DNA from 2 places in the Amycolatopsis sp. lyj-84 genome. Region 2 is predicted to be linked to the other one. Evidence: riboswitches for the same ligand, from Rfam matches in the RefSeq annotation. Region 2 holds a riboswitch; the other holds the start of a gene.
What was found. Region 2 has a riboswitch for S-adenosylmethionine ahead of thrC (threonine synthase). Riboswitches for the same ligand answer to the same signal wherever they lie in the genome.
Positions count from the first base shown of each region.

Region 1 (3,203 bases), on a different contig from region 2:
GCTCGGGCCCGCGGAGATCAGGGCGTTGGCGGCCGAGCTGGACGTCCGGCCGACCAAGAAGCTCGGCCAGAACTTCGTGCACGACCCCAACACGGTGCGCCGTATCGTCGACCTTTCCGGGGTCGGTGAAGGTGACGTCGTACTGGAAGTCGGACCGGGCCTCGGCTCACTGACGCTGGGACTGCTCGCGACCGGCGCCGAGGTCGTCGCGGTCGAGATCGACCCCGTGCTGGCCGGGCGGCTGCCGAACACCGTGGCCGAACGCGGCGGAGCCGAAAGGCTGACGGTCGTCGGGGCGGACGCTCTGCGGATCAAGGCGGACGACCTGCCTGAACGGCCGACGGCACTCGTCGCGAATCTGCCGTACAACGTCGCCGTTCCCGTCGTGCTCCACCTGCTCGCCGAGTTGCCGTCGCTGACCAGCGGTCTCGTGATGGTCCAGACCGAGGTCGCGGACCGCATGGCGGCCGGCCCGGGGAGCAGGACTTACGGCGTCCCCAGCGTCAAGCTCGCGTGGTACGGGAAGACGCGCAAGGTCGGCGCGGTTCCCCGCTCGGTGTTCTGGCCCGTTCCGAACGTGGATTCCGCACTGGTCGCTTTCGAGCGAGGCGACGACGTCGTGTCGTCCGTGAGCCGGGAGCGATTGTTCGCGGTGGTCGATGCGGCCTTCTCGCAGCGGCGGAAAACCTTGCGTGCGGCGTTGGCGTCCTGGGCCGGCTCTGCCGAACGCGCGGGGGAGTTGCTCGAGAAAGCGGGTATCGACCCCAAGACCCGCGGCGAGCAGTTGGACGTTCATCAGTTCGCTCGGATCGCAGCGGCGACCGACTGACCACGGCAGGCAAGACCGTCTCGCAGGCTGACACGGGCCCGGTCAGGGGAGCGGTGTTTCCCCTGTTGCAGCTGTGACCGGCACCGCGCGGAAGCGAGTTGGTCAAGGTCAGCACGACTGCGTAAATCCTCTTCTGGATCTGCATGATCCAAACCTGTCTTAGCAGGCAGGGGCTCTGGTCCGGCACGATAACACTCGCCGCCTTCCCATTATATGGACAGGCGATCCTGTATGATGGACGCGACCAGACGTGTGATCTGCGCCTACGTGCTTGCTTTCATCCAGTGGGATCGGTTTTACTCAGTGAGCCATCCCGAGCGACTGAGAGACCTGGCTCGCCGAAGTCGCAGCAACCACCCTCCACAGGGCAGGTGCTACCGCCAGGACCGATGGAGGCTGTGCCTAATGAACAGGGTCACCCACCCGCTCCTGCTGACCAGGCGACGCGTAGTCGACGAAGGTCGCCGCACGGTAAGTGCGTGTCGACGCTCAACCGTTACTGCCTGAGTCTTTCCCTTACCTCTGAAGCCTGTCCGTTCGGACGGGCAATCGGTGACGGTTGGCGCGCTCGAAAGAAGCAGCGCCCCATTCGCATGGAGCCCTTCGTGATCACTGTCGAAAACTTGTCCAAGTCCTTTCCTCTCAACGGAAATCCCGTCGTCGCCCTGCGCGATGTCAGCGTGGACATCCAAGCCGGCTCGCTGTTCGGAGTCGTCGGTCCGGCCGGCTCCGGCAAGTCCACCCTCGCTCGTTGCATCGGGCTTCAGGAGCGCCCCGACCGAGGTGTCGTCCGCCTCGACGGCCTCAACACCGGGACCCTCGACGGGCGCCGTCTGCGGGAAATCCGCCGTCAGGTCGGTGTGGTGAACACCAAGGCGGAGTTGCTCGCCGAGCGCACCATCGCCGGCAACATCGCGTCGCCGCTCGAACAACTCGGCCTCGACGGGCCGCAGCGCCGTAACCGGGTCGGCAATCTGCTCGATCTGGTCGGACTCACCCCGCGAGCGGGGCAGCGTCCGGGCGAGCTGACCGAGGGGCAGCTGCGCCGGGTGGCCATCGCCAAGGCATTGGCCGCCGGACCTTCCGTGCTCCTGGCCGACGACCCGACCGCGGGTGTGCAGCCCGAGGAATCCGGCGCGGTCCTGACCGTGCTCGACCGTGCGCGTGCCGAGCTCGGGGTCACCGTGCTGCTCACCACTCCTGACGCCGGCGTGGTGCGCCGTGTCTGCGACGACGTCGCGGTCCTGGAAGCCGGGGCGATCATCGAACGCGGAACCGTGCTCGACCTGGTCTCCGACCCGAACAGCCGGACCGCGCAGGCGCTCCTGCCTTCGATCGAAACCGGCCGTGCGCAGGCTTCGAAGTACGACCGCGCGGTGGACGTCGTGCTCGTCGGCTTCGCGTCGGTCGGTGCGCTGCTGCCTGAGGCGGCCGGTCGCTTCGACGTCGAACTCGCCACCATCGGAGGCGGCCTCACCCGGATCGGCGACACGCCCGTCGGCCGGTTCCGCCTCGGTGTGCGTGGCGAGCGCGCGGATGCCGCACTCGCCTGGATCGCCGAACGTGGTGGCCACGTGACCCACCCGGTCCGCGGGCCGCAGGGCGTCGCTGCTTGATTCCCCGACGAACGGGCCGCTCAGGACGAACTCTGTCCAGGGCGGCCCGTTTGCGTCCGCGTCGTCCTGTTCTCTTTCTCCTGGTGGCAGTACAAGTGGAGCGGGCACGTAGGCTTGTCTCGTGCTCGCCGTCGTACCGCCCCCAGTTACCGTCAGGGTTCCCGCCAAGGTCAACCTGCACCTGTCGGTCGGTGACGTACGCCCGGACGGCTACCACGAGCTGGTGACCGTTTTCCAGGCGCTTTCCCTGACCGACGAGGTGACTGTCGCGGTCACCGAGGAGCCCGGCATCGAGGTCTATGGCGAAGGTGAAGGTTCCGTACCGACAGGGGCCAACAACCTCGCCTGGAAGGCGGCGCAGGCCCTGGCGGCCCACGTCGGCAAGGCCGATGGCGAGTCCAAGGTCCGGGTGGTACTTCGCAAGGGCATCCCGGTAGCGGGCGGGATGGCCGGGGGCAGTGCCGACGCGGCCGCGACCCTGGTCGGGCTCGCGTCGCTGTGGAAGCTCGAGATCTCCCGAGACGAACTCGCTGGTATCGCCGCCAAGCTCGGCAGCGATGTTCCCTTCGCGCTCTACGGCGGGACAGCGTTGGGCACCGGCCGGGGTGAGCAGCTGGTGCCGGTGTTGTCGAGGCACACGTTCCACTGGGTCCTGGCGTTCGATCAGCGCGGTCTTTCGACCCCGCGGGTGTTCGGCGAGCTCGACAGGTTGCGTGAAGAGGGCAGCCCGCCGCGGATCGGTTCGCACACTCCGGTGG
Region 1 covers NZ_JAJPWO010000009.1:287,811-291,013, reverse strand. Annotated here, with positions in the region: gene rsmA (16S rRNA (adenine(1518)-N(6)/adenine(1519)-N(6))-dimethyltransferase RsmA) at 1-829, shown strand, start outside; SAM riboswitch class I at 1,135-1,225, shown strand; gene ACLJRM_RS27360 (methionine ABC transporter ATP-binding protein) at 1,435-2,445, shown strand; gene ACLJRM_RS27355 (4-(cytidine 5'-diphospho)-2-C-methyl-D-erythritol kinase) at 2,567-3,203, shown strand, end outside.
Region 1: linked by a shared signal. The riboswitch ahead of ACLJRM_RS27360 (methionine ABC transporter ATP-binding protein) and the one ahead of thrC (threonine synthase) in region 2 are both predicted to bind S-adenosylmethionine.

Region 2 (3,203 bases):
CCGTCGCGCTGACGCGCTTTCGGCGAGACAGTCCGCCGGTCGGGTTGTCGGGCGCGTTGACCTTCGGGGTTGGTCCGGCGGGTGTGTTAGCGGCTGGGGGTGCCGTGTGCGGCGACGACCTCCAGGACGGCGCGTTCCAACGCGTACTCCGGGTCGGCCGCGGCACCCTTGACCTCGGCGTTGAGCCGGGCGACGATCCGCATGGCGGTGGCGAGACCGTCCTGCCCCCAGCCGCGGGCCTGCCCCTGTGCCTTGCGTACCTTCCACGGCGGCATCCCCAGCTCGCCCGCCATCTGGTTCGGGTTCCCGCGACCCGCGCCCGACACTCGCGCGATCGTCCGGACGGCGTCGGCGAGGGCGTCCGCGACCAGCACGTACGGAACGCCCAACTGCATCGCCCAGCGCAGTGACTCCAGCGCCGCCGCCATGTCGCCGGCGACGGCCTTCTCGGCGACGGCGAACCCGTTCACGTCCGCGCGGCCCCGGTGGTAGCGGCGGACCGCCTGCTCGTCGACCGCTCCCCCGGCGTCCGCGACGAGCTGGGTCGCGGCCGACGACAACTCGCGCAGATCCGAGCCGACGGCATCGATCAGCGCGAGCACGGCCGCACCGTCGATCTTCCCGCCGACCCGGCGAACTTCGTTGCGGACAAAGGATTCCCGCTCAGCCGCCTTGGTTAGTTTCGGGCACTCGACGACCTCCGCCCCGGCCTTCTTCAAGGCTGCGGGAAGCGCCTTCGCGGCCTTGCTCCGGCCGCCTCCGCTGTGCACGACGACGAGCACGATGCCCTCGGCGGGCGCCTTGACGTAGGCCATCACCCCGTCGGCGAGCTCCTGCGAGATATCGTGCGCGGATTCGAGGACGATCACCCTGCCCTCGGCGAACAACGAGGGGCTGACCATCTCCGCGAGCGCGGGGACTGTGAGGTCGGACACCCGGATCCGGGACAGATCCGCTGTCGGATCGGCCGCTTTGGCCGCGTCCGAAGCGCTGCGGACCGCGCGTTCGATCAGCAGCTCTTCCTCACCGAGAACCAGGACCAGCGGCGATGGGGCGGAAGCTTGCGTCGTCACGGTGACGATCCTCCCACTCGTCCTCTCGGGTGCTTTGTCCGGTGACGTGTTCCGGGCACGGTGGCCCCACCCGAGCCTCATGTCGTACGGTGTTGGCGAGGCGACGCGATCGAACGCGTGCCGACAATCGAATACCGCTCATCCAGAGGGGCAGAGGGAACGGCCCGATGAAGCCCCGGCAACCGGCGTCAGCCTGTCATTCCGCGATCGCGGGATAGCTGACGAACACGGTGCCAATTCCGGCCCGCCATGGCGGGGCAGATGAGGAAGGAACCTCGCGATGACCGCAACCCTCGGCACGACCTCCACCACCAAGACCCCGGATCTCGGACCGGCCGTCGAACTGGTGTCGAAGGAAGAGGGACACCGGCAGCCGCTCGCCCCCGAATTCGTTTCCGCCGAGGACTTCTCGCCGCTCGAAGTCGCCTACGACTTCGGCCGCGTGCGCCGCGAGGACATCGAAGCCGGGCCGAAGAACATCTGGCGCTACAAGAAACTCCTTCCTGTTCCCTCGAACGTCGAGGAAATCCCCAACACCGAACCCGGCGCCACCAGGCTCATCCAGGCCGACAGGCTCGCGAAGGCGTTGGGCGTCAAGAAGGTCTGGGTCAAGGACGACACCGGCAACCCGACCCACTCGTTCAAGGACCGCGTGGTCGCCGTCGCGCTGGCCGCCGCGCGCGAGTTCGGGTTCGACGTGCTCGCCTGTCCGTCGACCGGCAACCTGGCCAACGCGGTCGCCGCCGCGGCGGCCCGCGCCGGCTGGCGGTCGGTCGTGCTGATCCCGAAGACCCTCGAGCGCGCCAAGATCCTCACCACCGCCGTGTACGACGGCGACCTGATCGCGGTCGACGGCAACTACGACGACGTGAACCGGCTCGCCACCCAGCTCGCCGCCGAGCAGGAGAGCTGGGCGTTCGTCAACGTGAACGTCCGGCCCTACTACTCCGAAGGCTCCAAGACGCTGGCCTTCGAGGTCGCCGAGCAGCTCGGCTGGCGGCTTCCCTCGCAGATCGTGGTGCCGATCGCCTCCGGTTCCCAGCTCACCAAGGTGGACAAGGGTTTCCGCGAGTTCGGGCAGCTCGGCCTCGTCGACGAGACGCCGTACAAGGTGTTCGGCGCGCAGGCCACCGGCTGCTCGCCCGTCTCGGCGGCGTTCCGCGCCGGCCACGACGTCGTCCAGCCGGTCAAGCCGGACACGATCGCCCGTTCGCTGGCGATCGGCAACCCGGCCGACGGCCCCTACGTCCTCGACGTGGTCAACCGCACCGGCGGTGCGATCGAAGACGTCACCGACGAAGAGGTCGTCGAGGGCATCCGTCTGCTCGCCCGCACCGAAGGCGTCTTCACCGAGACCGCGGGCGGCGTCACCGTGGCGACGGCCAAGAAGCTCATCGAGACCGGCAAGCTCAACCCCGACGAGGAGATCGTGCTCCTGATCACCGGTGACGGCCTCAAGACCCTCGACGCGGTCGAGGACAAGGTCGGCCCGAAGGCCACCGTCAGCGCCTCGGCCGACGCGGTCCGCGAGGCTCTCGGCATCTGAGTTCCCGGCGGCCCGCCTCACGAACGAGGCGGGCCGCGGGGCTCACCCCGGCGCGTCAGGGCGAGGCCTCCCGCGTCGGAGACGACCGCTGTGTCGCCGTCCGTGTCCGTCCTGGCGATCGCGGCACCGACCGCCCCCAGATTGTCCAAAGTGGACTTGTTCGGATGACCGTAGGTGTTTCCGGCGCCGACACTCACCAGTGCGACCCTCGGCGCGACGGCGTTGAGAAAATCCGGTGCCGTGTAACGACTTCCGTGATGCGGGACCTTCAAGACCTCGGCACGCAGATCGGCCCCCTCGGCCATCAGGTCGGCCTGGGCGGCGAGTTCGACGTCGCCGGTCAGCAGCAACCGGCCCGCCGGAGTCCCGGCACGCAGGACGACCGAACCGTTGTTGATCACCGTGCCGTCCTGTTCGAGGACCGAGCGCCGGGTGACGTATCGCGGCCCGAGTACGTCCAGCGACAGTCCGGGCCAGTCCAGCCGTTGCCCGATCCCCAGTTCCAGCAAGGGAATCCCGCGGCGTGCGGTCTCGTCGGCGACCTGCCGCCACGCCCAGGCGGGAGCCCTGCCCGGACCGACGGC
Region 2 covers NZ_JAJPWO010000021.1:35,310-38,512, forward strand. Annotated here, with positions in the region: gene holA (DNA polymerase III subunit delta) at 87-1,073, opposite strand; SAM riboswitch class I at 1,209-1,341, shown strand; gene thrC (threonine synthase) at 1,354-2,619, shown strand; gene ACLJRM_RS40670 (ComEC/Rec2 family competence protein) at 2,637-3,203, opposite strand, start outside.